Regions from separate parts of the Streptococcus sp. SS-4456 genome, predicted to be linked through region 1. Evidence: predicted binding sites of a transcription regulator. Region 1 holds the regulator's gene; each other region holds the start of a gene.

Region 1 (10,217 bases):
CCTGAAAGACAATGGCTTCGCTTGCCAAACGTGGTTTAACAGGATGGTTTTGGGCTGGCCGACCTAGTGCAATGCAAAAAATCGGATAGGTAAAGTCTGGCAAGCTGAACAGCTCTGCTATTGCCAAGGCCTTATGGCGAATCATACCGATGAAGACCCCACCGTAGCCCAAGCTTTCAGCTGCTAAAAGGGCATTTTGCCCTGCTAGGCTCGCATCAACAGAAGAAATCAGGAGATTCTCTGTTCCCTTGGCATCAAAGTCTGAACCGTGGAGTTGAGCCGCCTTGCTGACACGGTTATGGTCACCCACAAAGAGCAAAATTGCCTGAGCCTGTAAAATAGCTGGCTGGGGCACCAAATCATAGAGAGCCTGTTTTTTCTCCTCTGACTGCACCACAATGATGGAATAGGACTGGAAATTCTTCCAGCTAGACGCAGCTCGCCCAGCTGAAATAATAGCTTTCAAATGCTCCGCCTCAATGGGCTCTTCCGTAAAACGACGGACGGAAGTATGGTTCAGCATCAAATCAATGGTTTCATTCATCGGCGGTTATTTCCTTTCAAATGCAAATCGCGAGCCAGATAACGAATCCGCTCCATAACCCGTTTAGCCTGCCAGGTTTCATCACCAGACTTACCAGATGCGAAATGCCGTTCCAAATCATCGAGGGAGAAATTGGATGTAAAGAAGGTCGGCAGATTTTCCTGCATGCGGTATTGAAGAATGACCTGCAGCACATCGTCGCGCACCCACGGACTATGTTGCTCCGCTCCGATATCATCTAGTACCAAGACCTGAGCCATCTTGATTTCATCAATTCGCTCCTTGACAGAGCCATCTTTGATGGCATTTTTTATGTCCACCACAAAGGTTGGATAATGAAGCATGGTGGTAGAGAGGTGGCGATTGGTTGATAAGCGATGGGCCATATAAGCCATCAAAAAACTCTTCCCAATTCCAAAATCACCGTATAGATACAAGCCTTTGTAGTATTCGCCCACCTGTTCTACAAATGTATCAATAGCCTCATAAACCTCAACACGATTGTTGTCTGTGAAATCCAAATCTGCAATAGTAACTTTTTTGAGTGCTTGGGGCATATTGATAAGCTGGATACGGTTCTTGATAGCTTCCAGACGACGGTATTCGACCAATTCCTCTGTTTCAAGATAAGAAACATCGGCATAGCCTTCGTTCATGACCAAAACAGGTTGATAGCCTTTTGCAATATAGGTTTCATCCTGTTTGACAAAGAGGTCACGCTGACTGATATATTCTAAAAACTTAGAAATGGAGAGGGTGATTTCCTGCTGGGTCAAACCTTCTTTTTTGATAAAAGCAGCAACTTCAGTATCGCTGACAATCTCTTGAAAGAGTTGCTGATAGGATTTTGGACTTGGATTGGTTGCCTGGGACAACCTGTCTTGAACTGATTTCATCAACTACCTCCCTTGCTTTCGTTTTCTAACATTCGTTTTCTGAGGGCTTCCATTCTAGCCTGAGCTTCTGGGCTTGTGTCCATAACCACTTCTTCCTTACTCCAGTCAGGTACATTGGTTTTTTGTGGCTGGCTCGGCTTGGCGATAGCTTGACCTGTCTTCAACTCTCTTAAGTAAAGAACAGCTGCCTCTGCGCTGCCAATCCCCTTGTAGGAAAAATCGTTACCCAATTTCATGGCATATTTCTCATTCAGATTGGCCGAATCCACCTTGTTAAAAGTGTAGAGAACCAAGACATTGATAACTTCGTCAAGTAGGCCCAAGTTTGCCAAATCTTTCAAGCACTTCTTCTCTGCCGTAGTGACAACCGCCTTGAGGCGATCCTTGATAAACTGCAAATAATCCTTACTGGATATAGCCTTGGCTTCACGAACAATTGCCTCTTCCTGAGGAGTAAAATTTCCTGAAGCTAATGGTCTTGCCTGGCGTGAATGCTGCAAGCGCTTGGTTGAAATTGTCTGTCCAATCGCTGTTACTTTAGCCTGACGATAGGTTTCCAACCAGGTCCAACCTGCCTGCTCTGCTATGTGACTAAGGGCAATAATATCCTCAGCTTCATCTTGAAAAAGAAGCTTGTCCTTAGCCATCAAGGCTTTAAAGGCCGACCAGTCAAAATCATTCTTTCTCTCAAAACTCCCCTCAATCTGGCCAGTAAGCGTAAAGACCTGAGAGAAGGTTTTGGATACATTCTTTTCTTTAGGAGGTCTAGACCCCTGTAAGCCCTCCACACTGGCTTCACCTATTCGTTGGGCCAATAGCTGTTTGTACAGGGGCTTGTCCAAAAATTGTTTGGCCGTCAGTGGTGGCAACAAGACCAAGCCTGTCAACTCATCTGCCCGATAGACTTGTAGCAATTCCATGGCAGATAAGCGATCCAAGGCCTGCTCCAAGCGCTTCATACCAAAATCCATGTGATTGAGGATTGTCGCCCATTTATAACGTCCCTGACCCTGATCTGAAAAACTATAGAGATAATAGTAGAGGGCTAGGGCATCAAAACTAATGATAGGTTGATAGCACTGGCTTAAACTGATAATGTCTGGTGTAAAAGGACTGGTCTTGATGTAGGTAAATAAATCACTTGGTTTCATTGGCAGCACCTGACTTTACTTTACTACCCTTAGAAATCATCTGCTTGAGCAGATTTTCCAACTCTTCCACATCCTTAAAGGAACGATAGACAGAGGCAAAACGCACATAGGTGATTTCATCCAACTCCACCAATTCATCCATGACAAAGTTACCAATGACATCACTTTCGACCTCGCCATCACTCTGAGAACGAACCTTCTGCTCAATCCGGTTGACAACTTCGTCTATATCACTAGTTGATACTGGACGTTTTTGAGCTGAACGAATGATGCCATTGAAAATCTTTTCACGGGAAAATTGCTCCCTAGTCCCGTCCTTCTTCACAACGACGAGGGTTTTTTCCTCAATGCGCTCATAGGTGGTAAAACGTTGACCACATTGATCGCAAGAACGACGACGGCGGATGGTATTGCCATCTTCAGCCTGACGACTATCAATGACACTTGATTTCAAACTCTGACATTTTGGACAACGCATACTCTTTCTCCTACTTAAACTTTATCACTTCAGTATAGCACAAAATAAACAAAATTAAAAGAAAGCGAGCAAGACTCACTTTCTATTTTAACCGATCGTCGCATCCTCTTGCTTTTTCAATCGACTAGCAACCCATTCACGAACCAGACGGTAAATAACCGCAAAGATAGGTGTAAAGAAGACCATACCAAGCAAGCCAAACAAATTTCCACCAATCAAGGCTGCTGCTAAGGTAAACAGGGTCGGAAGTCCAACCGATTGTCCAACCACGCGCGGGTAAATCACATTCCCCTCAATCAACTGGATAATCTGGAAGAGAGCAATAGACCAAAGTGCCAAGAGCGGATTTTGCACCGCCACAAACAAGGCACTAATCAGACAGGCGGTAAAGGGACCAATGTAAGGCACAAAGGATAGAACACCTGCCAAAATTCCTGCCATGCTGGCATAAGGAATTCCTGAGAGAGAATAACTCACAAATACGAGAGTACCGATAATACAGGCTTCTACGATTTGGCTCATTAGGAACTTATCGTATGTATCAATAATAACCTCTCCAATATAACTAATCACTCGAACAGTTTTTGTCGGCAGTGTCGCTTGTAGGAATTTACCAGTCATAGATTGCAAGTGTTCCTTGCTTCCAAGTATTGCCAATGTAAAGAAGAAGGCCATAACAAGCGTCATAGTATTTGAAAAAATTCCTGTGACATTTGAAACTAAGCCCGATAAGACAGGCGTTACCAAATTGGAAATAAAGGTTAGATTTTTCAATTGGTCCAGCATTCCAGCAATCTGGTCACCCAACTGACCAGCCAAAAGTCCATTTTTTTCCAGGAAGCTTGTGAGGGCATTGACCGATTTAGGAATAGCTGTGCTGCTTACTGTCACTAATTGCGACACCGTTGACATCAAGGTAGGAAGAACAATCAACACCAACCCAGTAACAATTAAAGCAAAACCAATCAACACTCCAACAATAGCCAAGGAACGTTTGGATTTATTCAAAAAAGAAATCTTCTCTATCTGATCCTCTATTTTTTTCATAGGCACATTTAAAATAAAGGCAATGATACTCCCTATAAAGAGAGAATTCATGCTTCCCAACAAAATCTGAACTGCCTTGTATATCGTATCCCAATTCAATACAGCTAAGAGGGTAGCTCCAGCCAATAAAATCAATAAAGCTTTTTCTTTAAACGACGAATTCATAATATCTCCATTTTTTTATGATTAGCATTCAGTTTATCATAGGAAGCAAAAAAAAGAAAGAGTTTCCCCTTTCTTAATCTCGCATTGCGTAGCCAACACCACGAACAGTCTTGATGTAAGATGGTTTACCAGTAACATCTAATTTTCCACGTAAATAACGAATATAAACATCTACTACATTAGTTTCCGATGTCGTTTCATATTTCCAAACTCGCTCTAGCAATTGTTCTCGGCTGACAGGTTCGGGGCTGTTCATCAGAGTTGCAAGCAAATCATATTCGCGTCTGGTCAGGTTAATCAACTCATCCCCACGAGTAACTGTTCGATTTTGAAAATCAATTTTCAAATCACGGTAGGCAGCATGTAGGTGAACTTGTTTGCAATTAGTATCAATGAAATCTCTTCCTCGAAAAATAGAAGAAATCTGCTCAACTAAATCACTAATAACAAAGGGTTTTACAACATAAGAAACAGCGTAAGAAAGTACTTCTTCTCCATGCTGTGCAACATCTGCTGAATCAATAGCAACAATAATAACACTTGCAGGTTTTATAGCCAGTAATTCCCTAGACAAAGCCTTGCTAGACATATCCGAAAGCTGAAAACTCATTAATATTAAATCAAAATCTGTTTCATGAGCCAACTGCAAGGCTTCTTTCCCTGTCGAAGCGTAGTCTACCAAATACTCCTTCTTCTGTAATTCCATGGAAACAAAGTGCGATAGATTGCGTTCTCTTCCTGCAATCAAAATTTTCTTAGCCATTATCTCTTTCATTGTTCTCTCTATCAATCAAATCAGCTAGCGATAAATTAGAAAGAAGGGCGCTTACACGCCCATCCCATTTATTTTGATTCGCTATACCAATCGTAGTGGAAGACACCTTCTTTGTCTTTACGGTTGTATGTGTGAGCACCGAAGTAGTCACGTTGGGCTTGGATCAAGTTAGCTGGCAAGTTTTCTGCACGATAGCTGTCAAAGTAGGTAATAGCCGCTGAGAAGGTTGGCACAGGCACTCCTGCTTGAACAGCCAAGGTTACCACATCACGAACAGCCTGTTGGTATTTAGCTGTTACATCAAGGAAGTACTCATCCAAGAGCAAGTTTGCCAAATCTTCGTCACGTCCGTATGCATCTGTAATCTTTTGCAAGAAACGAGCACGGATGATACAACCTGCACGCCAGATTTTTGCGATTTCACCAAATGGCAGGTTCCAGTTGTTTTCTTTAGATGCTACACGTAATTGGGCAAAACCTTGTGCATAAGACATAATTTTTGAGAAGTAAAGGGCTTGACGGATTTTTTCAACCAATTCAGCCTTATCTCCTTCATAGGCAAATGGAGCTGGTTTTGGAAGGACCTTGCTAGCTGCCACACGCTCATCTTTGTAAGTTGAGATATAACGAGCAAATACGGATTCTGTAATCAATGACAATGGCACACCCAAATCAAGTGATGATTGGCTTGTCCATTTACCAGTACCTTTGTTACCAGCAGCATCCATGATATAGTCAACGATAGGACCATCTTGACCTTGGTCATCCTTGCGTTTCAAGATGTCCGCTGTGATTTCAATCAAGTAGCTGTCTAGTTCACCCTTGTTCCACTCAGTAAAGATGTCAGCCATTTCATCTACTGACAAGCCGAGCAAGTGTTGCATGAGGTCATATGACTCTGCAATCAACTGCATGTCACCATACTCGATACCATTGTGGACCATTTTTACGTAGTGACCAGCTCCATCTGGACCGATATAAGTCACACAAGGCGCTCCATCTTCTGGCGCTTTTGCTGAAATTTCTTCCAAGACATCTGCCACCAATTCGTAAGCTTCTTTTTGACCACCAGGCATGATAGATGGACCTTCAAGGGCTCCCTTTTCACCACCAGATACACCTGTACCGATGAAGTTGATACCTGAGTTTGCCAATTCTTTTGAACGACGGATAGTGTCTTCGTAGAAAGTATTTCCACCGTCAATCAAGATGTCTCCTTCATCCAAGTGTGGCAAGAGCGCTTGAATGGTTGCGTCTGTACCAGGACCAGCTTGAACCATAAGCATGATACGACGTGGTTTTTCGATAGATGCCACAAAGCTTTCCACATCGTAACTTGGTACCAAGTTTTTACCTGGGTTGCTTGCAACAACGTCTTCTGTCTTATCAGCAGAGCGGTTGTAAATGGCTACTGAATAACCACGTGATTCAACGTTAAGTGCCAGGTTGCGGCCCATAACAGCCATCCCTACCACACCAAAATTTGCTTTTGTCATTTGTTTACTCCTCTAATTTGTATCCCTTTCATTATACACCGAAAGGGGAAAGTTGACAAGAATTTTCAGATAATTTAACCATCCAAACTATTCTTCACTATCAAACAAGCCCTGCAATTGAGCAAAAGGACTATTGGCTTCTTTTTTCTCCTGGACATCTTGCTGAAAGGCTTCTTCTGTCATCAAGGTCCAGGCTTGACCAGATGGTAGGTCGGTTCCTGCCTCTTCCTCAGGTGTCAAAACCTTGATAGGAATAGCTAGGAGAATATTATCCGCTACACTTTCTTCTAAGACAATGTGGTCATCTTCTACTACCAGTACCATATCCTCATCAATCAAGTCCTGCTCCTTAAGAACTGCTTCATTGGCGACAAAGAGTTCATTGACGTCTTGCACTTCATGTAACAGGACAGGTTGCAAAGAACGGCTGGAAGCCAAGGTAATATCGTAAGTCATCTGATAGTCCAAGAAAAAGAAACCTGACTCAAAGCGAACATTTCCACTTACTTGTACAGGAGACAAGCCTAAAACTTCACTATTTCGAGCCTGCAATTCTTCCTGCAAGTCCAAGGTTTTCTCAAAGGAAATTCCATCTGGATTTTTCTGAATGTCGTAAATATGAAACATTGTATTCCCCTATTCAGCTAGTTCTGTGATGTAGTTATAGACTTCCTGACCAGCAACTGCCCCATTTCCAACAGCGGTCGCAATCTGACGCAGTTGGTTTTGGCGAATATCACCAATAGCGTAAATACCAGATTTGCTGGTTGCCATCTTTTCATCCGTGATAATCCAACCAGCCTCGTCCGTAATACCCAAATCGACAACCGAATCCGTCATCGGATCCAAACCGACATAGATAAAGACACCACCGAAGTCCAGTTCACTAACTTCTTCCGTTTTCACATTTTTGATACGGACACTTTGAACCCGAAGATTATCACCCTTGATTTCTTCCACGACGCTATCCCAGATAAAGTTGATTTTTTCATTGGCAAAAGCGCGGTCTTGAATGACTTTTTGGGCACGGAGCTGGTCACGTCGGTGAACGATAGTGACAGATTCTGCGAATTGTGTCAAGAAGAGGGCTTCTTCGACCGCAGAATCTCCACCACCGACAACCAAGAGTTTTTGTCCACGGAAGAAGGCTCCGTCGCAGACTGCACAGTAGGAAACTCCACGGCTATTGTAGGTATCCTCACCCGGAACACCTAGTAAACGATGTTTAGCCCCCATAGCTAGAATGACAGTTTTGGTTTCCAAAACACCGTCTTCTGTAATGACTTTCTTAATTGGTCCCTCTTCTTCGATACGCACCAAGGTACCAAAAATGTGATCTACTCCGAATTTTTCCAAAGGTTCAAACATTTTTTCTGCCAAGGCTGGACCAGAAATATGGTCATAGCCTGGATAGTTTTCAATTTCAGCGGTGTTGTTCATCTGGCCGCCGTAAATTCCACGCTCCAAAAGTGCCACTTTTAGATTGCTTCGTCCTGCGTAGAGGGCAGCAGTCATCCCTGCAGGACCTGCTCCAACAACTATTGTATCGTACATATCTTTTCCTTCTATGCTTTAAACATTAACAAAATCCCCATGACCCCAAAAGCAAGTATTGGAATGGTCATGACGTTGATCATCAACAAATCAAATATAAAATCTTGGCGCTCTTGTGGCGTTCGATCAACTTTTTTACCTGCTCTTACAGCAAAATAAATCAAGCTAGATAGAATAGCCAGCAGGGCTGCGACCAAAAGCCCCTGCAAATAAAAACTGAGAATATTTTGTAACATGGTCTTTTCCACCCCTCCTAGAAGGTTTGGCGTTTGGCCTTGCGCTCTGCACGTCCCTTGGCACGCGCTTCCACACGTTTGGTCTTGCGACGTTTCTCATCAACAGCCCATTGGATTTTCTTCTTGTAGCCTGGCTTGACTTTTTTCTTTTTCTTCTTAACCAAGCCAATCATTTCCAAGTCCAGTTTTTCACGAGTTTTTTCTCGGTTGACACGGCGATCACGGTCATAGGTATCGACAAACTCACCATTCTTCATTTCTTTTGGCAAGAATTTGATGTTAAGTTTTTCTAACTCTCGAATGTCCTCATCATCACTCGGCTGATAGAAGGTAATGGCTATGCCTGATAAGCCATTTCGTCCTGTTCGACCCACACGGTGGACAAAGAAGGAAAGGTCCTGAGGAATGGCATCGTTAATGACATGGCTAACACCTTCAATATCAATTCCACGCGCTGCCAAGTCTGTTGCTACGATGTACTGATAATCCAAGTTTTTCACCTGGTTCATGATTCGCTTGCGTTCACGCGGTGGAATATCCCCGTGAATTTTTGCAACCCGCAAACCATTTGCAGTTAAGTAACTGTGCAATTCATCTGCACGGGTCTTTGTATTAACAAAAATCATAGCCAAATATGGCTGCATGAGCTTGGTCGCTTCCAAAATCTGCGCATTGCGATCACGGCCCTTGGTTGAAATCAGCCAATTTTCAATGGTAGCTGAAATGACCGTCTGGGTCTTGATTTGTTCCATGACTGGATTGGACAAGTATTTTTTCAAAAACGGTTGCAGTTTCTGCGGAATAGTGGCTGAAAAGACCATAAATTGTAGATCTTTTGGCAGACTTCCGGCAATCTTATCTACCGTTTCCAAAAAGCCCATGTCCAAGGTCATATCTGCCTCATCCACCACAAAGGTTTTAGCTTTATGAATCGCAAGGTCACCTGATTTAACCAAGTCATAAATACGGCCCGGGGTCCCGACAACAATATGGGGCTGACCAGTTTGAAGTTTGTCAATTTGACGGTTTTTATCTGTACCACCAACATAATTGGTCACACGAACTTCGATGTCCGAATGACTAGCCAACTGGCGTGCTGCTTGATAAATCTGAGTTGCCAATTCTCGTGATGGAGCTGTAATAACTGCTTGAACCTGGTCTAATTCCTCATTTAGCTTTTGGAAGATGGGAATTAAGAAGGTATGGGTCTTTCCTGAGCCTGTTTTTGACTCTCCAATCAAGTCACGACCAGACAAGACGATTGGGATTAGTTTTTCCTGAACCTCTGTCGGCTGAACAAAGTTAATTTCTTTCAAGGCCTCCTGAATATAAGGCTTGAGTTTCATATCTGTAAATTTCATAGTTTCCTCTTTAGAACCCGTATTCACAAGGCAAGTATAGTCTTTTAGTACTAGTCAACGAACCGCAGGCATAACTGGAGTTAGGCAAGGCGAGTTAAAAAGAAAAACTAAATGACGATACCAACAATGGATACTGGTTCTTCATTATACTGCCTTCTATTATAGCATGATTTAGGTTGACAAGCAAAAAGGACGGATGCCCGCCCTCATTAACTCTCACTTACTTCAGTAAATTCTGCCTCGATAATCCCTAGTTCTTTTTCCTCTGCCAAACTAGCCTTGAAGGCTTCGCTGAGTTCTAGTTCGCTATCGAAATCACCATTTAATTTTTTTACAAAGGTATCGGCTAACAAACCACCCATTGGTTGGAAAGTAAAATAGGTCAAACCACCTGAAATCAGTCCACCCAAAATAGGGACCGCATTAGCAATGGTTTTCTCCACAGTCTTTTTGGTAATCTTAACACCAATCACTGCAGCAACCTTTTTCACCAAGGGATACCAAGTCGTTTTGG
Region 2 (10,217 bases), on a different contig from region 1:
TTCCAGTTTATGGCTTTGTAGTAGGTTTCCATATTAGTTCCTTTTATTGTTGTGTTGTATTGTTATTTTCTAGGAGTGACTTGATAAAATCATTATATTCTTTATCAATATCATCTGTACTCAAATTATTATTTTTTCTTTCTTGGACATTATTAAGATACTCTTCAGTTTTTAATTGAATTAGTTTATCAATTTCATTTTGGTCGCTATCTTTATTGGATTTTTTAGGAGTTAACCTTGACATAAAATTTTTGAATAACTTTTGAAAACTGAGAGTTGCTACGGAAGCTATGGTTGCGGTAATCGTAGCAAAAGCTAAAACTGCTTTTTTTGGACCTCCCCATAGTTTTACGAGTTGAGCCATTTTTGCATAGTCCCATTTTACCGATTTCAATATCTGAGTTGATTCTACCAACAAATATTTAATTTTGTTCATAATATTTCCTTTTAAATAACAAAAATCAAATCACACAACTCTCACATTGGTTTGCTCCGACTTCTTCGCCGTCGTCCGTGAAGGTACGGATGTAGTAGATTGACTTGATACCCTTGTTGAAGGCGTAGTTTCGAAGGATAGAGAGGTCACGAGTGGTTTGTTTGTTCTCTTTTTTCCATTCATAGAGTTCTTTTGGAAGCTCACTGCGGAGGAAGAGAGTGAGGGACAAACCTTGGTCTACGTGTTCTGTTGCAGCAGCGTAGACATCAATAACCTTCCGCATATCCATGTCGTAGGCAGACTTGTAGAATGGAATGGTTTCTGTTGCCAAACCTGCTGCTGGATAGTAGATTTTACCGATTTTCTTCTCTTGGCGTTCTTCAATCCGTTGGGTAATCGGGTGAATAGAAGCAGAAACGTCGTTGATATAAGAGATAGAACCGTTTGGTGCAACAGCTAGGCGGTTTTGGTGGTAAAGACCATCTGCCATGACTTTCTCACGGAGGTCAGCCCAATCTTGTCCGCTTGGAATAAAGATTCCTTCAAAGAGTTCTTTCACACGGTCAGATTGTGGTTGGTAGTCACCAGTCACGTATTTATCGAAATAAGTGCCGTCTGCGTATTTTGATTTTTCAAAGTTATGGAAAGTAGCTTTGCGTTCGCGGGCAATGTTATTTGATTCTACCAAAGTCCAGTAGTTGAGGAGCATGAAGTAGATGTTGGTAAACTCTACGGCTGTTTTTGATCCGTAGTCGATCAAGTTTTGTGCCAAGTATGAGTGAAGTCCCATGGCACCAAGTCCGATAGAATGTGCACGTTCATTTCCAGCTTCGATAGACGGTACCGCAGAAATGTGCGAATGGTCCGTCACGTAGGTCAAAGCACGAGTCATGGTACGGACAGAACGTCCAAAATCAGGCGATTTCATCAAGTTGACAATGTTGGTTGAGCCAAGGTTACATGATACATCTGTCCCCATGGTCAAGTATTCCTGAGAATCATTGATGACGCTTGGCGTCTGTACTTGAAGAATTTCTGAACAGAGGTTGGACATGATAATCTTGCCGTCAACAGGATTGCTACGGTTGGCTGTATCGATGTTGATAACATAAGGATAGCCAGATTCCTGTTGAAGTTTAGAAATTTCAGTTTCTAGGTCACGTGCCTTGATTTTAGTCTTACGAATGCGTGGGTTTGCTACTAGCTCGTCGTATTTCTCCGTAATATCAAGGTAGCTGTAAGGCACACCGTACTCTAATTCCACAGAGTATGGGCTGAAGAGGTACATGTCTTCATTATTACGTGCCAATTCATAGAACTTATCAGGAACAGTGATACCCAACGACAAGGTCTTCACGCGAACCTTCTCATCGGCATTTTCCTTCTTAGTTGAAAGGAAAGCGACAATGTCTGGGTGGAAAACATCTAGGTAAACAACCCCAGCACCTTGACGTTGCCCAAGTTGGTTGGAGTAGGAGAAGCTGTCCTCAAAGAGTTTCATGACAGGAACGACACCAGAAGCAGCTCCCTCGTAGCCCTTGATTGGTGCGCCAGCCTCACGCAAGTTGCTGAGGGAGATACCGACACCACCACCGATACGGGACAATTGCAGAGCAGAGTTGATAGAACGTCCAATTGAGTTCATGTCGTCTGTGACCTGGATGAGGAAACAAGACACCAATTCACCACGACGGGCACGACCTGCATTGAGGAAAGACGGTGTTGCTGGCTGGTAACGAAGATGAATCATTTCGTTGGCCAGGTTTAGTGCTAATTCTTCGTCGCCCTCAGCAAAATACAAGGCGTTGAAGAGAACGCGATCTTCCATGCTCTCCAAGTAGTAGGCGCCGTCGTTGGTTTTAAGGGCATACTGGTTATAGAACTTGTAGGCAGCCATGAAGGACTTGAAGCGGAAGTTTTGGTCTTTCAAGAATTGATCAATTTTGATGATAAATTCTGGGCTATACTGGTCCAAAAATTCTTTTTCAAGATAGTTTTCTTCTAATAAGTAGGCAATCTTGTCTAAAATGCTATCAAATTGCTTAGTATTTGGAAGGACATTTTCATTAAAGAAAGCTTTAACTGCTTCTAGATCCTTGTGGAGAGGAATTTGTCCATTGACTGGACGGTTGATTTCGTTATTTAAACGGAAGTAGGACACATCGCCTAACTCTTTCAAACTCATAATCGCAATCTCTTTCTATACTAGGGGTAACTTGGTATAGTTTATACCAAGGCTTTCAATTTTGTTGGTTGGAAACCAGAGAAAACTTCATTTTCAGTTTCAATAACTGGCGCTGCTGAGAAACCAAGGTTTTTAACGTGGTCGATAAATTCAGGTTGCTCGTCTAGATTGATTTCTTTGTAGGCCACATTGTGCTCATCAAGAAATTTTTTACTCATCTTACATTGAACACAATTATTTTTTGAATAGATGGTAACCATTCAATTTCTCCTTTTTAAAATAAATATACCAATCTAGCATACAAGATTTTGTGGTCAAAGTCAAGAAGGAAGTCCACAACTATCACAAAATATAGTATGACAAAAAACGAACAAACACCATATCTTGTGTAAATGGCACAAATCCTTTGAAACCAAGCTTTCACGATGTTTTCAGGACTTTTATAATCTCATAAAAAATAGTTTTACTGAAAGAAACGAAAAAATTCTTGAAAATGATTTCAAAAAGTGATATAATGCTTTTTGTAAGGGTTATCACAAATAACTCAAAATTTTGTAAAAACAAAGGAGAATCCAACTATGGCTTCAAAAGACTTCCACATCGTGGCAGAAACAGGTATCCACGCACGTCCAGCAACTTTGCTTGTTCAAACTGCTAGCAAATTCGCTTCAGACATCACTTTGAACTACAAAGAAAAATCTGTAAACCTTAAATCTATCATGGGTGTTATGAGTCTTGGTGTTGGTCAAGGCGCTGATGTAACAATCTCTGCTGAAGGTGCTGATGCTGACGATGCAATCGCAGCTATCACTGAAACAATGGAAAAAGAAGGATTGGCATAAGAAGATGACTGAAATGCTTAAAGGAATTGCAGCATCTGATGGTGTTGCCGTTGCTAAGGCATATCTACTCGTTCAGCCAGATTTGTCCTTCGAAACTGTTACAGTTGAAGATACAAATGCAGAAGAGGCTCGTTTGGATGCTGCTCTTGCAGCTTCTCAAAACGAGCTTTCTGTTATTCGTGAGAACGCAGTAGCTAGCCTTGGTGAAGAAGCCGCAGCCGTATTTGATGCACACTTGATGGTTCTTGCTGACCCAGAAATGATTGGTCAGATTAAGGAAACTATCCGTGCTAAGAAAACAAATGCTGAAACAGGTTTGAAAGAAGTAACGGATATGTTCATCGCTATCTTTGAAGGTATGGAAGATAACCCATACATGCAAGAGCGTGCAGCAGACATCCGCGACGTTGCTAAACGTGTCCTTGCTCACTTGCTTGGCGTTCGTTTGCCAAACCCAGCGACAATTGATGAAGAGTCTATCGTTATTGCACACGACTTGACACCATCTGATACAGCACAATTGAACAAACAGTTTGTTAAAGCTTTTGTAACAAACATCGGTGGACGTACAAGTCACTCAGCTATCATGGCTCGTACACTTGAGATTGCAGCTGTATTGGGTACAAATAATATTACTGAAATCGTGAAAGATGGTGATGTCCTCGCTGTTAACGGTATCACAGGTGAAGTTGTTATCAACCCATCTGAAGAAGTGATTGCAGAATTTAAGGCAGCTGGCGAAGCCTATGCTAAACAAAAAGCTGAGTGGGCACTCTTGAAAGATGCTCAAACAGTGACAGCTGACGGCAAACACTTCGAATTGGCAGCTAACATCGGTACACCAAAAGACGTTGAAGGTGTAAACGATAATGGTGCTGAAGCAGTTGGTCTTTACCGTACAGAGTTCTTGTACATGGACTCACAAGACTTCCCAACAGAAGATGAGCAATACGAAGCTTATAAGGCTGTTCTTGAAGGTATGAACGGTAAGCCGGTTGTGGTTCGTACAATGGATATTGGTGGTGATAAGGAGCTTCCTTACTTCGACCTTCCACACGAAATGAACCCATTCCTTGGTTTCCGTGCCCTTCGTATCTCTATCTCTGAGACTGGTAACCAAATGTTCCGTACGCAGTTGCGTGCCCTTCTTCGTTCATCAGTACATGGTAAACTTCGTATCATGTTCCCGATGGTTGCCTTGTTGACAGAATTCCGTGCAGCAAAAGCGATCCTTGAAGAAGAAAAAGCAAACTTGTTGGCTGAAGGTGTAGCAGTTGCAGATGATATCCAAGTGGGTATCATGATTGAAATCCCTGCAGCAGCTATGATTGCAGACCAATTTGCTAAAGAAGTTGACTTCTTCTCAATTGGTACAAACGACCTTATCCAATATACTATGGCAGCAGATCGTATGAACGAACAAGTTTCATACCTTTACCAACCATACAACCCATCAATCCTTCGCTTGATCAACAATGTTATCAAGGCTGCACACGCAGAAGGCAAATGGGCTGGTATGTGTGGTGAGATGGCTGGTGATCAACAAGCTGTTCCACTTCTTGTCGGAATGGGCTTGGATGAGTTCTCTATGAGTGCAACTTCTGTCCTTCGTACACGTAGCCTCATGAAGACACTTGACACAGCTAAGATGGAAGAATATGCTCACCGTGCCTTGACAGAATGTGCAACGGCAGAAGAAGTTCTTGAACTTCAAAAAGAGTATGTTGATTTTAACTAATAGATAAAATGGAAAAACAAGGCTAGAAATATCCTTGTTTTTTCTATAACAAAAATAGACTTGCCGGGGCAAGTCTATTTTTGTCTTTAGTTCTTCTGATAAAACTTATTGTGCTGATAGATAGGATCAAAGGTTAAATTGATGCCTAACTTGCGTAGAACACTCTTGTCTTCATCGGATAGGATAACGGTTGAGTGGGCTTCGCTACCATTTAATTGGCCTAATTCTTTCATTGCTTGTGTAGCGACAGGGCTATCTTGTGCAGTGATGGCAAGGGCGTTAAGAATCTCACTTGCATCGAGTCGTGTATTTGCCTTATCCAGATAATCTGCCTTCAATTCTTGAATTGGACGGATGTAGTTTGGTTCAATGAGAAGAGTTTCATCATCGATTTTAGCAATTTGCTTGATAGCATTGAGAAGGACAGTTGCAGTTGGTTTGAGGAGGTCGGATGTCTTACCTGTTACCATCTCTCCAGTTGGCAACTGAATAGCAAGGGCAGGGCTTGAAGTTAGCTCTGCTTTTTCGCGCGCAGCGACAACAACCTTACGACCTGCTGGTGTCACACCGACTTCATTCATGAGGAGTTCAATCTTTTTAACTGCTTGCTCGCTCACCCGCTCTGCCTTGAAATCAACGAGTGTCTGGTAGTAGCGACGGATGATTTCTTGCTTGGATGCTTCAATCGCAGCCTCCTCGTCCACGATGGAATAGCCCACCATGTTAACGCCCATGTCTGTCGGTGAGGCGTATGGTGATTTGTTCAAAATACGTTCAAAGGTACGGTTGAGGACAGGGAAGACCTCGATGTCACGGTTGTAGTTGACCGCAGTTTTGCCATAAGTTTGCAGGTGGAAGGGGTCAATCATGTTGAGGTCGTCCAGGTCGGCAGTTGCTGCTTCATAGGCCAAGTTAACGGGATGGTGGAGTGGTAAGTTCCACACTGGGAAGGTTTCAAACTTGGCATAGCCTGATGTTACGCCATGCAGTTGGTCGTGGTAAAGTTGGGAGATACAAGTCGCCAATTTACCTGAACCAGGTCCAGGTGCGGTGACAACGACGAGATTGCGACTAGTTTCAATGTAGTCATTTTTGCCCATACCTTCTGGTGAGATGATGTGGTCAATATCAGAAGGATAGCCCTTGATTGGGTAGTGGAGATAGGACTTGATGCCGTGTTTTTCCAACTGTTTGCGGAAGGCGTCTGCGGCTGGTTGGTTGCGGTACTGGGTAATGACCACAGAACCAACATAAATATCAATATCATTAAATGTATCAATCAAGCGGAAGACTTCTTGGTCGTAAGAAATGCCTAGGTCGCCGCGTGCCTTAGAATGTTCGATATTGCTGGCATTGATAGCGATGACGATTTCTACTTGGTCTTTTAACTCTTGGAGGAGCTTGATTTTATTATCTGGTTCATAACCTGGTAAAACACGGGCTGCGTGGAAATCTTCCAACATTTTTCCACCAAATTCCATATAGAGCTTGCCTTCAAATTGGGCAATACGCTCTAAAATGTGATCACGTTGCAAATTCAAGTATTTAGTTGAATCAAATGCGATTTTTTTCATCCAATAAGTCCTCCGATGATGTACTAAACTTCGGGAAAAACAAAAAATAGCTCCCTAAAACTAGGGAGCCTTTTCTCCGACCTCTCAAAAGAGGTGCCCGAACAATACTATAACAAACTGTGCTTATCTTGTCAAGAAAAAGCCAGATAGAATAAAAATTAAACAATTGTTTAAAAAATATTTAATTTTTATAAAATTAAATATTGATTTTATTAAAATAAAGTGTAAAATAATATTAAACAAATGTTTAATATCTGTTTAAGGAGATGTTTATGAAAAAACTAGTCAACAATAAATTATTTCTATCCAGCTTTGTAGCGGATTTGATTTCCAACTTTGGTGACACACTCTACTATCTAGCCCTGATGAACTATGTCTTGCTTCTACCAGATACCAAGTTTGCCTTGGCTATGATTACCGCTTCTGAAACCTTGCCGATTTTGGCCAGTCTCTTTATGGGAATCTGGGCGGACAAGACAAAAAACAAACTGGATACCATTCTGGCTACCTTGGTCGTACGTGTCGGTCTGTATGCCCTCGTTGGTTTACTAATGGGATTTACACCAGCCCTCTGGATTGTAGCAGTCGTATGTGTCATCAATTTCTTGTCTGATTTGTCGGGTCAATATGAAAATGGCCTTTATATGCCAGTTAGTCTGAGGGTTGTGGCAGCGGAAGATCGTGAAACAGCAATGGCATTCAAGATGACGGTGAAATCACTTTTGCAAATTGCCTTCCAAGCTAGCGGTGCCATTCTCATCGGCTTTATGTCTTACCAGAATCTCGCCTTCTTCAATGCAGGGACCTTCTTGGTCAGTCTTACCATCATGGCAACCCTCCGTCCAGCTCTTGCCAAGCTACTGAAGGAAAATCCTATCCAAGAAGCTGAGCAAACAGAAACAGAAGCAGGACTTATCAAGGGTATGCGTAACAGTCTCAAAGAATCCTACCAAGCTGTTCAGAATATTCCTGTTCTCAAAGCGTCAATTGTGACCATTACCAGCCTGAATGCCATTTTTACCGCACTTTCACCATTAGTTATTCTAAATATGAAGGAGTTCTCAGACTTTGTGATTGTCAATGCAGGAACAACCGTTGCTTTGATTTCCATTTTCTTCTCAGTTGGTAGTATCTTGGGGTCAAGTATCGGTATGGCTTTGTTCAAAAATGTCAGCTTAATCAATCTCCTCAAATTCTCTACATTGATGCCAGTCTTGATTTTCTCAGGTTTCTTCCTTCACAATATCTATGTGGTATTAGCAGTTCTTTTTGTGACAGCTATGACCTTGGGAATCTTTAATCCAAAAATGAGTGCCCTTGTTATGAATAAATTACCAGAGGATAAATTGGCAACTGTTGACGCTGGTATTACAAGCTTCTGTCAAATCGGTATGGTAGCTGGTCAAGCCTTGGTTGCCCTAATGGTAACAACAATCTTATCTGTTACAAGCATTTCCCTCATCTTCCTCTTGCTTTCTGTGGGACTCTTGGGCTATACTATTCTTACAGGTCGTAAATCAAATAACGAAGTAGTTCAAGCTTAGAAAGTATGCGTATGAAATTAGATTACCGAGATTATAGAAGCGAAATTGTCGAAAAATTCTTTATTCCTTTAATTGTTACAGAACGTGAGGAACCGATTGAGGCGGATTTTTCACAGAAAGAAAAAGACATTCTCAAAGATGCCTTGGACATTCGTGATGAGATTGAAGAAAAGTTGGCAGATTTTCGTCAGGAAGTCAATCAAGTCTTTGTCTGGGGACATATTTTTAATATTTTGCATAGTCTTTATTTCTATATCTTGAATGATGGACAGGATCCAAAGACAGTTGAGGAAGCCTGTCAAATGATTTTAAAGCTGTCTCAAGAAGAAGTAGAAGATGCCATGCGAACCATGTTGGCGTCTGAAAATGACGGACATCGTGAGAAGACCCTCAGCCTCATGGAACTTTTGGAAAAAACGGATAAAAAGCCGGCAGATAAGTGGTACTGGTCACTAGCTATTCGCAATCCCTTGGAAACGGTCCAGCGGTCTGTCCATCTCTTGGATAAGATGCTTCCAATCTACCAGCCCTATTTTGAGCTGGCAAGGGCGGAGCGTGAAAAATTTGCTCAGGAATTTGACATTGAAAAACTCTATCAAGAGTCCAAGCAGTTGTCCATGACTAGTTTGGATGCTTTAGGAGTAGAAACTGCCCAATTCTTCGTTCTCAGTCCCTGGAATTATTGGTTTGCTTATTATGGCAATGAACAATTTGACTATATGAAAGTCGCTCTTTTAGCATCCTGTCGAATTGATCAGATGATGCTGTCAAATGACGAGTTGGATCTGGATGATTTGACAACGGCTCTTAAAGTCATCAGCGATAGCACGCGCTATCAGGTCTTGGTGGAGTTGACCAAGCCCCATGCCAAGAGCAAGGACATTGCAGAACGGCTCAATATTACTGGAGCCGCTGTGTCCTTTCATACCCAAAAGTTGATTAACGGTGATTTACTTCTCTTCAATACAAAAAATAGCGATGTCAAATACAGTGTCAATCGCGACCTGCTCCAACAGGTGATTGATAAGTTGAAAGAGGATTTTGATTTGTAAAAAAGCCTTGTAAGTTAAGTCTTACAAGGTTCTTTTGTGTTTAATGATTAACCAGCTGAGCAGTTGGCAAGTGATGATGGTGATAAAGAAAACCAGCCAGCCTTTCTGTATTTTGGTCAGGGAATGATTTTCTAGGAAGAAAAAGCTGACTTCGACTGGGATAACATGGATAAAATAATAGTAACTGGCGTATTCCTTTAGAAATTGGAATTTTTTCTGGCGGAAGAGGTCTGTGGTTAAGCTCCAGGCGACTAGATAGGCTGTGAATGGAATAAGGCTGAAAATAAAGTTTTTATCATAACCTTGATTGATGTAGATGATTGTAGCCTCAAAAGTTAAAAGAGCTATGCAGACAAGTAGTTTGGCCTTTTGTCGGTATTGGAAAATGGGTTGATTGAGTTTATCGGCTAGGTAAAAGCCTGTCAGGACAAAAATCGGTGCGTAGAAGAGGCCGTTGCGGCTGGTGAAAAAGAAGGTTTTGTAGTGTTCAAATGCGGTTAGTAAAGCCGATTCTGCCAGGTAGGAGGAGTAGGTTTCAACTGAGCCTAGGAGATAGAGAAGGCAGGCTAGACAGGCTGTGATGCGCCAGCCCCATTTCCTTAAAGAATTGTGGACGAGGACAAGACCTAGCAGGAAGGCGGGCATGTACCAGAGTTGGTAGCTGCTGCCGGTGTAGGTCAGTCCGACTAGGAGTGCGAGGGGATAGTAGAGTAGGGGGATTTCTTGGAATATCAAGTATATGAGGAAGAAGGGGAGGTAGAGGGCGGACCAGGTCAGGTACTGCTTGCTGTAGCGGATCAAGTATTGTTTGGAGAGGCTAGGGTAGTTGCGTCGGAGAAAGAAGCT
Region 3 (10,217 bases), on a different contig from region 1:
AACTGGGCAAAGTCATCCAAGCGACTGAGCAGTTCATCTCCGTGATCAAACTCATGATTGCCCAAGGTCATGGCCTGGCAACCGATTCGGTTCATCAACTCGATTTCCTTGACCCCTCGGTACATATTGAAAAAGATATTGCCCGAAAAGAGATCGCCGCTGTCAAAAACAAAGGTTGGAATCCCCTTTTTCTCATTGTCAGCTCGAATATCCGCAATCAGCTGGGCTTTCTTTGGAAAATTCTCCATGTAGGAATGCATATCATTGGTATGGAGAATGCTGATATCTGTAAAGTCCATACTATTTCTTCTTATTCTTGGCTTGCTTGAGCAATTCCTGCACACGCGCCTTCTTGTCCTGCTTCACACTGGAATTCTTCTCGTGATAGCGTGTCACCAAGGCCTTGCCCTTATCGTCTAGTTGGTATTTTCCCATTGATTTTCTCCTTTGTTGAACATAGCAGAGCTATTATATTTTCCCTCTATTATAACAAACTTCCGTAGTTCCTCAAAACCACGGAAGCCCTCATGTCCATTCTTTATAAACTAGACCCATTCATGTGTTTGACACGAGAAATAATTTCCTTGTGGCGTCCGTTGACCATAGGTCTGGCCTGCGGATTTCCTAGGTAACCACAGGTCCGCTTGACAACATCAACTGTTTTGGGGTCGCTATTGCCACAGTTTGGACACTTGAAGCCACGCTCCATTGGCTCAAAATCCCCTTCAAAATCACAGGAATAGCAATGGTCAATCGGGGTATTGGTCCCCAGATAGCCTACACGGTCATAGGCATAGTCCCAAACAGCCTCCAAGGCCTTTGGATTTTGTTGCAGTACAGGGTATTCACAGTAGTGGATAAAGCCACCGCTGGCACCCGCCTCCACATAGACCTTTTCAAAATCCAATTTTTCAAAGGGAGTCGGATTTTTCCGCACATCATAGTGGAAGGAATTGGTGTAATACTGCTTGTCGGTGATGTTTTCGACCAGACCAAACTTGTCCGTATCCATGCGGCAGAAGCGGTCTGTCAGACTTTCCGATGGGGTCGAATAAACAGAGAAATGATAACCATATTCATCCGACCAATCTTCAACCAAGTTTTTCATTTTCTTGATAATATCCACCGTGAAATCTTTTGCCTCTGGATTATCCTCCCACTGACCACCGTAGAAAACAGCTGCTACTTCATAAAGTCCGATATAGCCCAACGAAATGGTCGCTCTGCGATGTTTGAAAACCTCATCCACCGCATCGGTCTTGGCCAGTCGCTTGCCAAAAGCCCCGTACTGATACAAAATCGGTGCATTGGCAGGGGTCGCCTCCTTGACCCGCTCCACACGGTAAACTAAGGCATCCTTGGCAATAGCCATGCGTTCTGCAAAGATTTCCCAGAACTTATCCATATCTCCTGCAGACTCCATGGCAATCCGTGGCAGATTGACGGTCACGACACCCAAGTTCATCCGCCCGGATGTCACATCCTGACCGTTTTCATCCTGCCAACCTTGTAAGAAGGAACGGCAACCCATTGGCACCTTGAAAGAACCTGTCAACTCGACAATCTTGTCATAAGACAGCATATCTGGGTACATCCGCTTGGTGGCACATTCCACCGCCAGCTGCTTGATGTCGTAGTTAGGCGAATCAGGCTCCAAGTTCAAGCCTCGTTTAACTGTGAAAATCAGCTTGGGAAAAATGGCTGTCCGACCTTCGCGTCCCAGACCCTTGATACGAATATTCAAAATGGCCTTTTGAATTTCCCGTTCAAACCAGGAGGTCCCCAGACCAAAACCCAGTGATGTAAAAGGCGTTTGTCCGTTGGATGTGAAGAGGGTGTTAATCTCATACTCCAAGGACTGCATGGCATCGTAGATATCCTTTTGCGTCTTGGCACGGGCGTAGTCTTCCTGCTTGTCTGGCAAGACCCAGTCTTTCGCTTCCTTCAAATGCTTCTGATAATTAAGTTCAGCATAAGGAGCCAACACCTCATCAATCCGATCTGCTGAGCAGCCCCCGTACTGACTAGAGGATACATTGGCAATGATCTGCGAAATTTGTGCCGTAGCCGTCTGAATCGATTTGGGACTTTCCACATCCGCATTCCCAATCTTAAATCCCTGAGCCAACATCCCCTTAAAATCAATCAAACAACAGTTAGTCATGGGAGTATAAGGGCTGTAATCCAAGTCGTGATAATGGATGTCCCCCTTTTGATGGGCATTGGCCACATGAGCTGGCAAGAGTTTGAGACCGATAGACTTTCCGACAATACCTGCTGTCAGGTCCCGTTGAGTATTGAAAACATCCGCATCCTTGTTGGCATTTTCGTTGACCAAGGCCTGATCCTTGCTCAATAGCTTGTGGATTTCAAAGTTAATATCCGTCGCCTGATGACGTCGAAAATCCCGCTGGGTCCGGTATTGGATATACCGCTCTGCCAGCTCATACAAATGAGCCTTGAGCAACTCCTGCTCCACAATAGTCTGGATTTCATAAATCTGAATATCGCCTGTAAAACGGCGGCCAATCTCTTGCAAGCTTGCCTCCAAAACCAGTCGCAGACCAGCCTCTGACACAGGGTGTTCCAATTCCTGATTGGCCCGCGAAAGAGCAGAAAAAATCTTTTGCTCGTCAAAAGACACCATTCGACCGTCCCGTTTCAAGACGACTAAATTCAGTTTTTCTACATCATTTTCTCGCTTCTTCATCTGACTGGCCTCCATTTTTTCACTGCTACTAGTGTAACATTTCACAAATTAAAAATCAATATCTTGTGTCAAAAAATATAAAAATAGAAAATTTGCACTAAATATAGACTTCGTTTCTGAAAAAAAATGAAAACAAGAGCCTAATCTGACTCTTGTTTTCTGGTCCATAAAAAGTACAAATTGATGGCACATGCCACTAAAATCACAGCAGGCCAAAGCAAGTTGATGACAGGAATTCTGCCAACATTCATCGCAAGAAAGAGGATATTCCACACCACTCCCAAGCTATAGACAATTGTCAAAATAATTTTCATAAAACACTCCAACAAAATGATAGTGCTATTATACTACAAACGACCGTTGATGTCCTTGATTTGCCGTTCCATTTTCCGATAGTTTAGGAAAAATAGCAGAGCGTATACCAAGACAAAGATGAGCCAGAAAAAGAGAAGGGCCCCAAGTTTCACGGGAAACCAGCCAGCCAAAATGCCCAGCGGTGTAAAGCCTAAAGCTGTGATGCAAAAATGCGTTGCCGTCATTCGCAAAAGGCTCCAGTCCTGTTCAAAAATCTTGTCTGCCAGCTGGAACAAGAGACCGATTGCTGCCCAAATGACTACACAAATCAGCATGACGGTTACTTGATTAAAGTTGCTCAGGTAGTAAGCCCCCATGGTTGAAAAGGGATTTAGAGGGAGGTAGGTTCCCTGTCCGAAGACGGCTGATGTGATAATGGAGATAATAGTTCCGATTGCAATGCCTAAACTGGCTGATAAGATGTATTTTTTCATAGTCCTAACCTTTCTTTGATAGTTTTTAGATAGCGACGGGATGAGTAGGTAACCGAGCCATTCTTCATGACCAGCTTGACCAGACCGTTGGCGGTCAGCTTGAGGTGGTCCAATTGCTTGATGTGAATAATTTCCGACTGGGAGATTTGTAAAAAGTTTGCCGGCAAGTCCTCCTTAACCTGATATAAACGCAGGTTGGAAGTATAGGTAGTTTCTACTGTTTCCACCTGTAAAACCTTACCTTCCAAGTAGAGTCTGACAATCTCATCATGCTCCACAAGATAAACCTGTTCCCCTTTTTTGACAGTAAGACTGGATCTCTGCTTATCCAAGTTTTGAATATAGGTCATCAAGTGACTAACCTGCTCAGACATAGCCTGTGCTTCAATAGTCACCAAATCTTCCAAAATTTCTGGTGAAATAGCTAGTTTTACTTTCATATTCTCTCCTTTCTCTTTCTGACCCTATTAAACACCATTTCTTTACAGGTTTCAAGGGCTTTTGGCTATGTGGTCGTTTTCCAGCACTAAACGGCAAAAAAGCCAGAACAGCTGTTCTGACCTTCATTGTATAGTCTTTTAGTTTGCTTTATTTCCAACCTCTAACTGTCTGGGGAACAGTTAGAGGTTGGAAATAAAGCGAACAAAGTTCGCATCAACAGCCGTAGACATAACTGGAGTACGGCAAAGTGAGTTAACGAAGTAATAAAGCAAACTAAATGACTATATTATAATTTCTTCTTCAGTTCTGCCACAGCCATCATAACTTCCATAGGGGTCATATTGTAGATGTCCAGTTTTTCTAATTCTTCGAGGACTGGGTGAGAAGGTGTGTCTGCGAAGAGGTCGATTTGACCAGACGGTTCTGCCACCACTGATGGAGCTGGTTTTGCTGGTGCAGTAGGGGCTTGGTTTTCAAGCGTCTGCAAAATCCTATCCGCCCGCTCTAGTAACTCCTCTGGCATTCCCGCAATCTTAGCCACATGAATTCCGTAGGACTTGTCGGCTGGGCCTTGGGCAATCTTGTGGAGGAAGGTCACTTGGCCGTCCTCCTCCCAGGTCGATACATGGACATTTTCAAGGCCTGACAGGGTCTGGCTGAGCTCGGTCAACTCGTGGTAGTGGGTAGCAAAGAGGGTTTTGGCACCAATCTTGTCGTGAATGTACTCGATGATAGACTGGGCCAGAGCCATGCCGTCGTAAGTGGCTGTTCCCCGACCCAGCTCATCAAAGAGAATTAGGGACTGGTCTGTTGCCAAGCGGACTGCCTTGTTGGCCTCCATCATCTCTACCATAAAGGTCGATTGACCGCTGACTAGGTCATCTGCTGCACCAATACGGGTGAAAATAGCATCAAAGACTGGTAGGGTCGCCTGGTCTGCTGGTACATAGGAACCCATCTGTGCCAGAATGACGATGACTGCCAGCTGACGCATATAGGTCGATTTACCACTCATGTTAGGCCCTGTAATCAGCTGCATGGTGGTAGCCTGGTCCAGCTGAATAGAGTTGGGAATATAGGTCTGCTTGCCCATGACCTTCTCCACCACAGCGTGACGACCACGCTCAATATCCAACAGCTTATCCGCATTGAACTGTGGGCAGACCCAGTGCTGCTGCTCCGCCACAACCGCAAAAGCCTGCAAGACATCAATGGTTGCAATGGTCCGAGCCAACTTCTGCAAGCGACTGATGTATTTTTCAACCTCTTGGCGAATCCGCATGAAAATCTCGTACTCTAGGTTAGACGACTTATCACGGGCTTCCAACATCTGCCCTTCGATTTTAGCCAACTCCTCCGTCCCAAACCGCTCCGAATTCTTCAAGGTTGCCTTGCGGAAGAAGTGACTTGGTACATTGGCCAGATTGGAATTGGTCACATGGAAGTAGTAACCGTCTTTTTTGTTGTAATCAATCTTGAGATTATTGATACCAGACGCTTCACGCTCCTTGGCCTCAATCTCCGCAATCCAGCCCGCACCCTCACGCATGACCAGACGGTACTGGTCCAAGGTTTCATCAAAGCCCGTGCGGATGATGTTTCCGTCTGTAATAGCTCCTTGGGCTTCTGGGTCAATAGCAGAGCTGATAAGGGCATGTAGTTCTGGGATTGGATCCAGACCTGCCACCAAGCTAGTCAAGGCAGACTGATCCATTTGTAGCAAGATATTCTTGATAGCAGGGACATTTCCAAGGGTCTGAGAAAGTTGTAGGAGATCCTTGGGCAAGGTCTTGCCAAAGGATACCCGACTGGACAAGCGTTCGATGTCATAGACACCTTTCAAGGCTTCTACCAAATCACTCCGCTCAAAGAAGTAATCCAGAAAAACCTGCACAACAGCCTGCCGGCTTTCAATCCGCTTGAGATCAATCAGTGGTCTGTCAATCCAAACCCGCAAGAGCCGCATGCCCATAGCTGTCTTAGTTTCATCCAACAACCAGTACAAGCTACCGTGCTTCTTGCCTGTCCGACCGTTTTCAAGCAAGTCTAGACTGGACTTGGTTGCATAGTCCATTTGCAGATAGTCCTTGATTTCATAGTGGACCACCTTTTGCAAGTGGCTCAAGTCCCGCATCTGTGTCCGATGTAGGTAGCTAAGAAGTTTGCCCGCCGCAGCCTTTTCCAAGTCTGTCAAGGAATTGTCAATCAGCTGGACATCTTCCGTCACCTCATCCTCAAAAGAGAGCAGGAGGTTCATCTGGTTTGAAAAGACCTGCTTTTCTTCCTCCGACAGAGCATAGCCGATGACCAATTCCCGCGCCCTCAAGTTACGAATTTCACCGCAAAGACTAGTAAAATCGTCCAAACTAGTCACAAAAAACTGACCTGTTGACACATCCATATAAGAAAGTGCGAACTGCACACCCTGACGGTCAATAGTGACCAGGTAGTTGCTATCGGCTCCCATTTTGGTAGAATCCATGACCGTACCAGGTGTGATGACCTGCACTACTTCCCGTTTGACCACGCCGACTGCCTGCTTGGGATCCTCCATCTGCTCAGCAATGGCCACCTTGTGCCCCAGTTCAACAAGCGTATCAATGTACTGCTGGGCTGCATGATAGGGAACACCTGCCATAGGAATGGGATTTTCCGCATTTTTATTCCGACTGGTCAAGGATAGTTCTAAAATCTGTGCAGCCTCTACTGCATCCTCGTAAAACAATTCATAAAAGTCACCCATGCGAAAGAGCAAAAAAGCATCTGGATAGTTTGCTTTGATATCCAGATACTGCTGCATGCCTGGAGAAATTTTCTCTACTGCCATTCTTCCTCTCAATTCTACTCCAAATAATGATTGATCTCAGCTTCGACCTGCTGGGCTGCCTCTTCATCACGACAGATAACCAACAGCGTATCTGCACCAGCCAAGGTTCCCAAAATAGACGATGGCTTCTCTGCATCAATAATATTAGCCATCAAGGCCGCTTCACCCAAGTCAGAATGAAGAACCAAAATAAAACTCGCTCGCTCAACCTTATAAGCATATTGGGCCAATAATTCAACGAAATTCACTCCCTCTTCTTCAATCGCTAAAGAATAGAAGGAACGACCATTCTCATGAATTTTGATGACACCCAATTCACGCAAATCACGAGACAAGGTTGTCTGAGTTACAATAATCCCCTGACTCTCAAGCCTTTTCTGAATATCCGTTTGGCGTCCAATCTTCTCTTGATGAATCATGTTTTTTATCAATTCATGTCGCCCTGCTTTATTCATCATCTTACCTCAGAATGTATATTTATAAAAATATTATAACACTTTTCACCGCTATTGACCTAGAAATGTGATAAAATAGAATCAATAACGTTGGAGGAAATCCTATATGAATCAAAAACAAGTGATTGCAGAAAGACTAGCCGCCATCCTTCCGAGTTTGGAAGTAGAAGCTATCTACAATCTGCTAGAAAAACCGAAATCATCAGAAATGGGTGACATCGCCTTCCCTGCCTTCTCACTTGCCAAAGTAGAACGAAAGGCTCCACAGGCTATCGCCGCAGACATCGTTGAAAAACTAGACACTACTGGCTTTGAAAAGGTTGTAGCTACCGGTCCTTACGTCAACTTCTTCTTGGACAAGGCTGCTATCTCCCACCAAGTCTTGACAGATGTTATTACTGAAAAAGACCAATACGGTAAACTCAACATCGGTCAAGGACGCAATGTAACCATCGACATGTCTAGCCCAAACATTGCCAAACCATTCTCAGTTGGACATTTGCGTTCAACCGTTATCGGCGATGCCCTTGCCAACATCCACGAAAAACTAGGCTACAAGCCAATCCGTATCAACCACTTGGGTGACTGGGGCAAACAATTTGGTATGTTGATTGTTGCCTACAAACTCTGGGGTGACAAGGCTGCGGTCGAAGCTGACCCAATCTCAGAACTTCTTAAACTCTATGTCCGTATCAATGCTGAGGCAGAAGAAAAACCTGAGTTGGACGACGAAGCACGCCAATGGTTCAAAAAATTGGAAGACGGCGACCCAGAAGCGCATGAATTGTGGCAATGGTTCCGTGATGAGAGCTTGGTCGAATTCAACCGCATTTACGACAAACTTGATGTAACATTCGACAGCTATAACGGTGAGGCCTTCTACAACGATAAGATGGACGAAGGTATCCAAATCTTAGAAGAAAAAGGACTTCTTCAAGAATCTAAAGGTGCGAGAATCGTTGACCTTGAAAGCTACAATCTTCCACCAGCCCTCATCATGAAGACAGATGGCGCTACCCTCTACATCACACGTGACATGGCAACAGCTATGTACCGCAAACGTACTTACGACTTCGTGAAAAGCATCTATGTCGTTGGTCAGGAGCAAATCAACCACTTCAAACAACTCAAGGCTGTCTTGAAAGAAATGGATTTCGACTGGAGCGACGATATGACCCATATCACCTTCGGTCTGGTTACCAAGGACAAGAAAAAACTCTCTACTCGTAAAGGAAATATCATCCTACTCGAGCCAACTCTTGACGAAGCTATTTCACGCGCCCTTACTCAAATTGAAGCTAAAAACCCTGACCTTGAAAACAAGGAAGAAGTGGCACACGCAGTTGGTGTCGGCGCTGTGAAGTTCTACGACCTCAAGACCGACCGTGACAACGGCTACGACTTCGACTTGGAAGCTATGGTTTCCTTCGAGGGTGAAACAGGTCCTTATGTACAATACGCATACGCCCGCATCCAGTCTATCCTACGCAAGGCAAACTTTGTACCAAACGCAGAAAATGACTACAAGCTAGCTGACGCAGAAAGCTGGGACATCATCAAGCACATCCAAAACTTCTCAAACCTTGTTGAACGTGCCGGTGATAAATTTGACCCATCACTTATCGCCAAATACGCTATCAACCTAGCTCAAGCCTTCAACAAGTACTACGCACACACGCGTATCTTGGATGAAAACCCAGAGCGTGACAGCCGCTTGGCACTTGCCTACGCAACTGGTGTCGTCCTAAAAGAAGCCCTTCGCCTCCTCGGCGTAAAAGCTCCAGAGAAAATGTAATACTAAACTATCCTCAATCCTACTGGTTGAGGATTTTTTATCATCAGCGACAAAAAAATTCTCAAAATTTATCAGACAAGTGCGAATAGAGGTAGCGAGGGGGAATAACCCCCTACAAAAAAATCATCAAAGGAGTCTGAATGACACAAACACCACTTACAGCAAATCAACCACGCTTTTCTATCCGCACTTATTCTCTCGGTGCCGCTTCTGTCCTACTAGCCCACGCCTGCCTGACTGCTGGACCAGTAGCTAGTGCAAATACGACAACTAGTCCATCTACAAGCCCAACTATAGCCCAAACAACAAGTAGCACTACTGAACAAAAAAACAATCAAGTTAGTCAATCTAGTACAAACCAAACAAACACTACACCATCTACTAAATCCAATACAGAACAAATATCGCAAGAAAAAAACGTTACGGGTACAGCAACATCAGCAATTAAGCCCATTCAAACAACCACTCCATCAACTAGTCCAGCTAGTCAAACGCGTTCTCAACAAACAGCACCTTCCTCACAGCAAGGTCAAAGTCAGACTAGACAAACAAGTACCAACCAAAGTCAAACTAATACTTCATCAACAAGTAGCCCTGCCATTTCCCAAAAATCAAACACCCAAACACAAACCAACACCACCAGAACTCGACTGACTACCCAAACTCGTACTGCCAGCACACGTTCCAGCTCCACCAGTGCCTTGGGGGATGATTATCCTTATACAGCGGTTGACGCTATTGACCCCTGGAGGCTCTACACCCGTCAATGTACTTCTTTTGTAGCCTTTCGCCTCAGTAAAGTCAACGGTTTTGAAATCCCACCAGCTTACGGTAATGCGGATGTCTGGGGATACCGAGCGCAGCGTGAAGGTTACCGCGTGGATATGAACCCTGCCGTGGGAGCAGTAGCTTGGTGGACCTCACCTATGCACGTTGCCTGGGTATCTAGCATCCAAGGTGACATGGTCGAAATTGAAGAATACAACTACGGTACTCGATACACCTACGGTCGTCGAATGATTCATAAAAACTCTGTCAGTGGCTACATTCACTTCAAGGATCTAGCTAGCTCCCCTGTCAGTCAAACTAGCACTGCACCTACTCAGGCAGCTGGCTTAGCAAACAGCGGTGTCTATACCTTCACCCAACAAGCGCCAATTAAAAATGAAGCCAAACAATCTAGCACAACCTTGGATTACTA

What was found. The regulator NrdR, encoded in region 1, represses ribonucleotide reductase genes. The targets are predictions, from matches to a motif close to ACACNATATATNGTGT.
Region 2: nrdH (glutaredoxin-like protein NrdH) is a predicted target of NrdR. The motif match lies at 2,996-3,011, and genes of this name have one in related genera.
Region 3: nrdD (anaerobic ribonucleoside-triphosphate reductase) is a predicted target of NrdR. The motif match lies at 2,764-2,779, and genes of this name have one in related genera.

Annotation. Positions count from the first base shown of each region.
Region 1 is NZ_JAVIHI010000011.1:52,438-62,654, reverse strand. It holds partial or broken gene RFK25_RS05055 (nitroreductase family protein) at 1-544, opposite strand, end outside; gene dnaI (primosomal protein DnaI) at 541-1,440, opposite strand; gene RFK25_RS05045 (replication initiation/membrane attachment protein) at 1,440-2,591, opposite strand; gene nrdR (transcriptional regulator NrdR) at 2,578-3,069, opposite strand; gene RFK25_RS05035 (AI-2E family transporter) at 3,157-4,281, opposite strand; gene RFK25_RS05030 (response regulator transcription factor) at 4,355-5,044, opposite strand; gene gndA (NADP-dependent phosphogluconate dehydrogenase) at 5,125-6,552, opposite strand; gene RFK25_RS05020 (YceD family protein) at 6,640-7,179, opposite strand; gene trxB (thioredoxin-disulfide reductase) at 7,189-8,106, opposite strand; gene RFK25_RS05010 (DUF4059 family protein) at 8,118-8,342, opposite strand; gene RFK25_RS05005 (DEAD/DEAH box helicase) at 8,360-9,703, opposite strand; gene RFK25_RS05000 (hypothetical protein) at 9,913-10,217, opposite strand, start outside.
Region 2 is NZ_JAVIHI010000001.1:87,967-98,183, reverse strand. It holds gene nrdF (class 1b ribonucleoside-diphosphate reductase subunit beta) at 1-32, opposite strand, end outside; gene RFK25_RS00425 (hypothetical protein) at 44-436, opposite strand; gene nrdE (class 1b ribonucleoside-diphosphate reductase subunit alpha) at 462-2,621, opposite strand; gene nrdH (glutaredoxin-like protein NrdH) at 2,663-2,881, opposite strand; gene RFK25_RS00410 (phosphocarrier protein HPr) at 3,200-3,463, shown strand; gene ptsP (phosphoenolpyruvate--protein phosphotransferase) at 3,468-5,201, shown strand; gene RFK25_RS00400 (DUF1846 domain-containing protein) at 5,288-6,775, opposite strand; gene RFK25_RS00395 (MFS transporter) at 7,048-8,319, shown strand; gene RFK25_RS00390 (ArsR/SmtB family transcription factor) at 8,331-9,371, shown strand; gene RFK25_RS00385 (acyltransferase family protein) at 9,393-10,217, opposite strand, start outside.
Region 3 is NZ_JAVIHI010000015.1:3,204-13,420, reverse strand. It holds gene RFK25_RS05735 (bifunctional metallophosphatase/5'-nucleotidase) at 1-299, opposite strand, end outside; gene RFK25_RS05730 (hypothetical protein) at 301-435, opposite strand; gene nrdD (anaerobic ribonucleoside-triphosphate reductase) at 539-2,710, opposite strand; gene RFK25_RS05720 (hypothetical protein) at 2,851-3,024, opposite strand; gene RFK25_RS05715 (DUF3021 domain-containing protein) at 3,058-3,498, opposite strand; gene RFK25_RS05710 (LytTR family DNA-binding domain-containing protein) at 3,495-3,938, opposite strand; gene mutS (DNA mismatch repair protein MutS) at 4,226-6,766, opposite strand; gene argR (arginine repressor) at 6,781-7,221, opposite strand; gene argS (arginine--tRNA ligase) at 7,328-9,016, shown strand; gene RFK25_RS05690 (SH3 domain-containing protein) at 9,157-10,217, shown strand, end outside.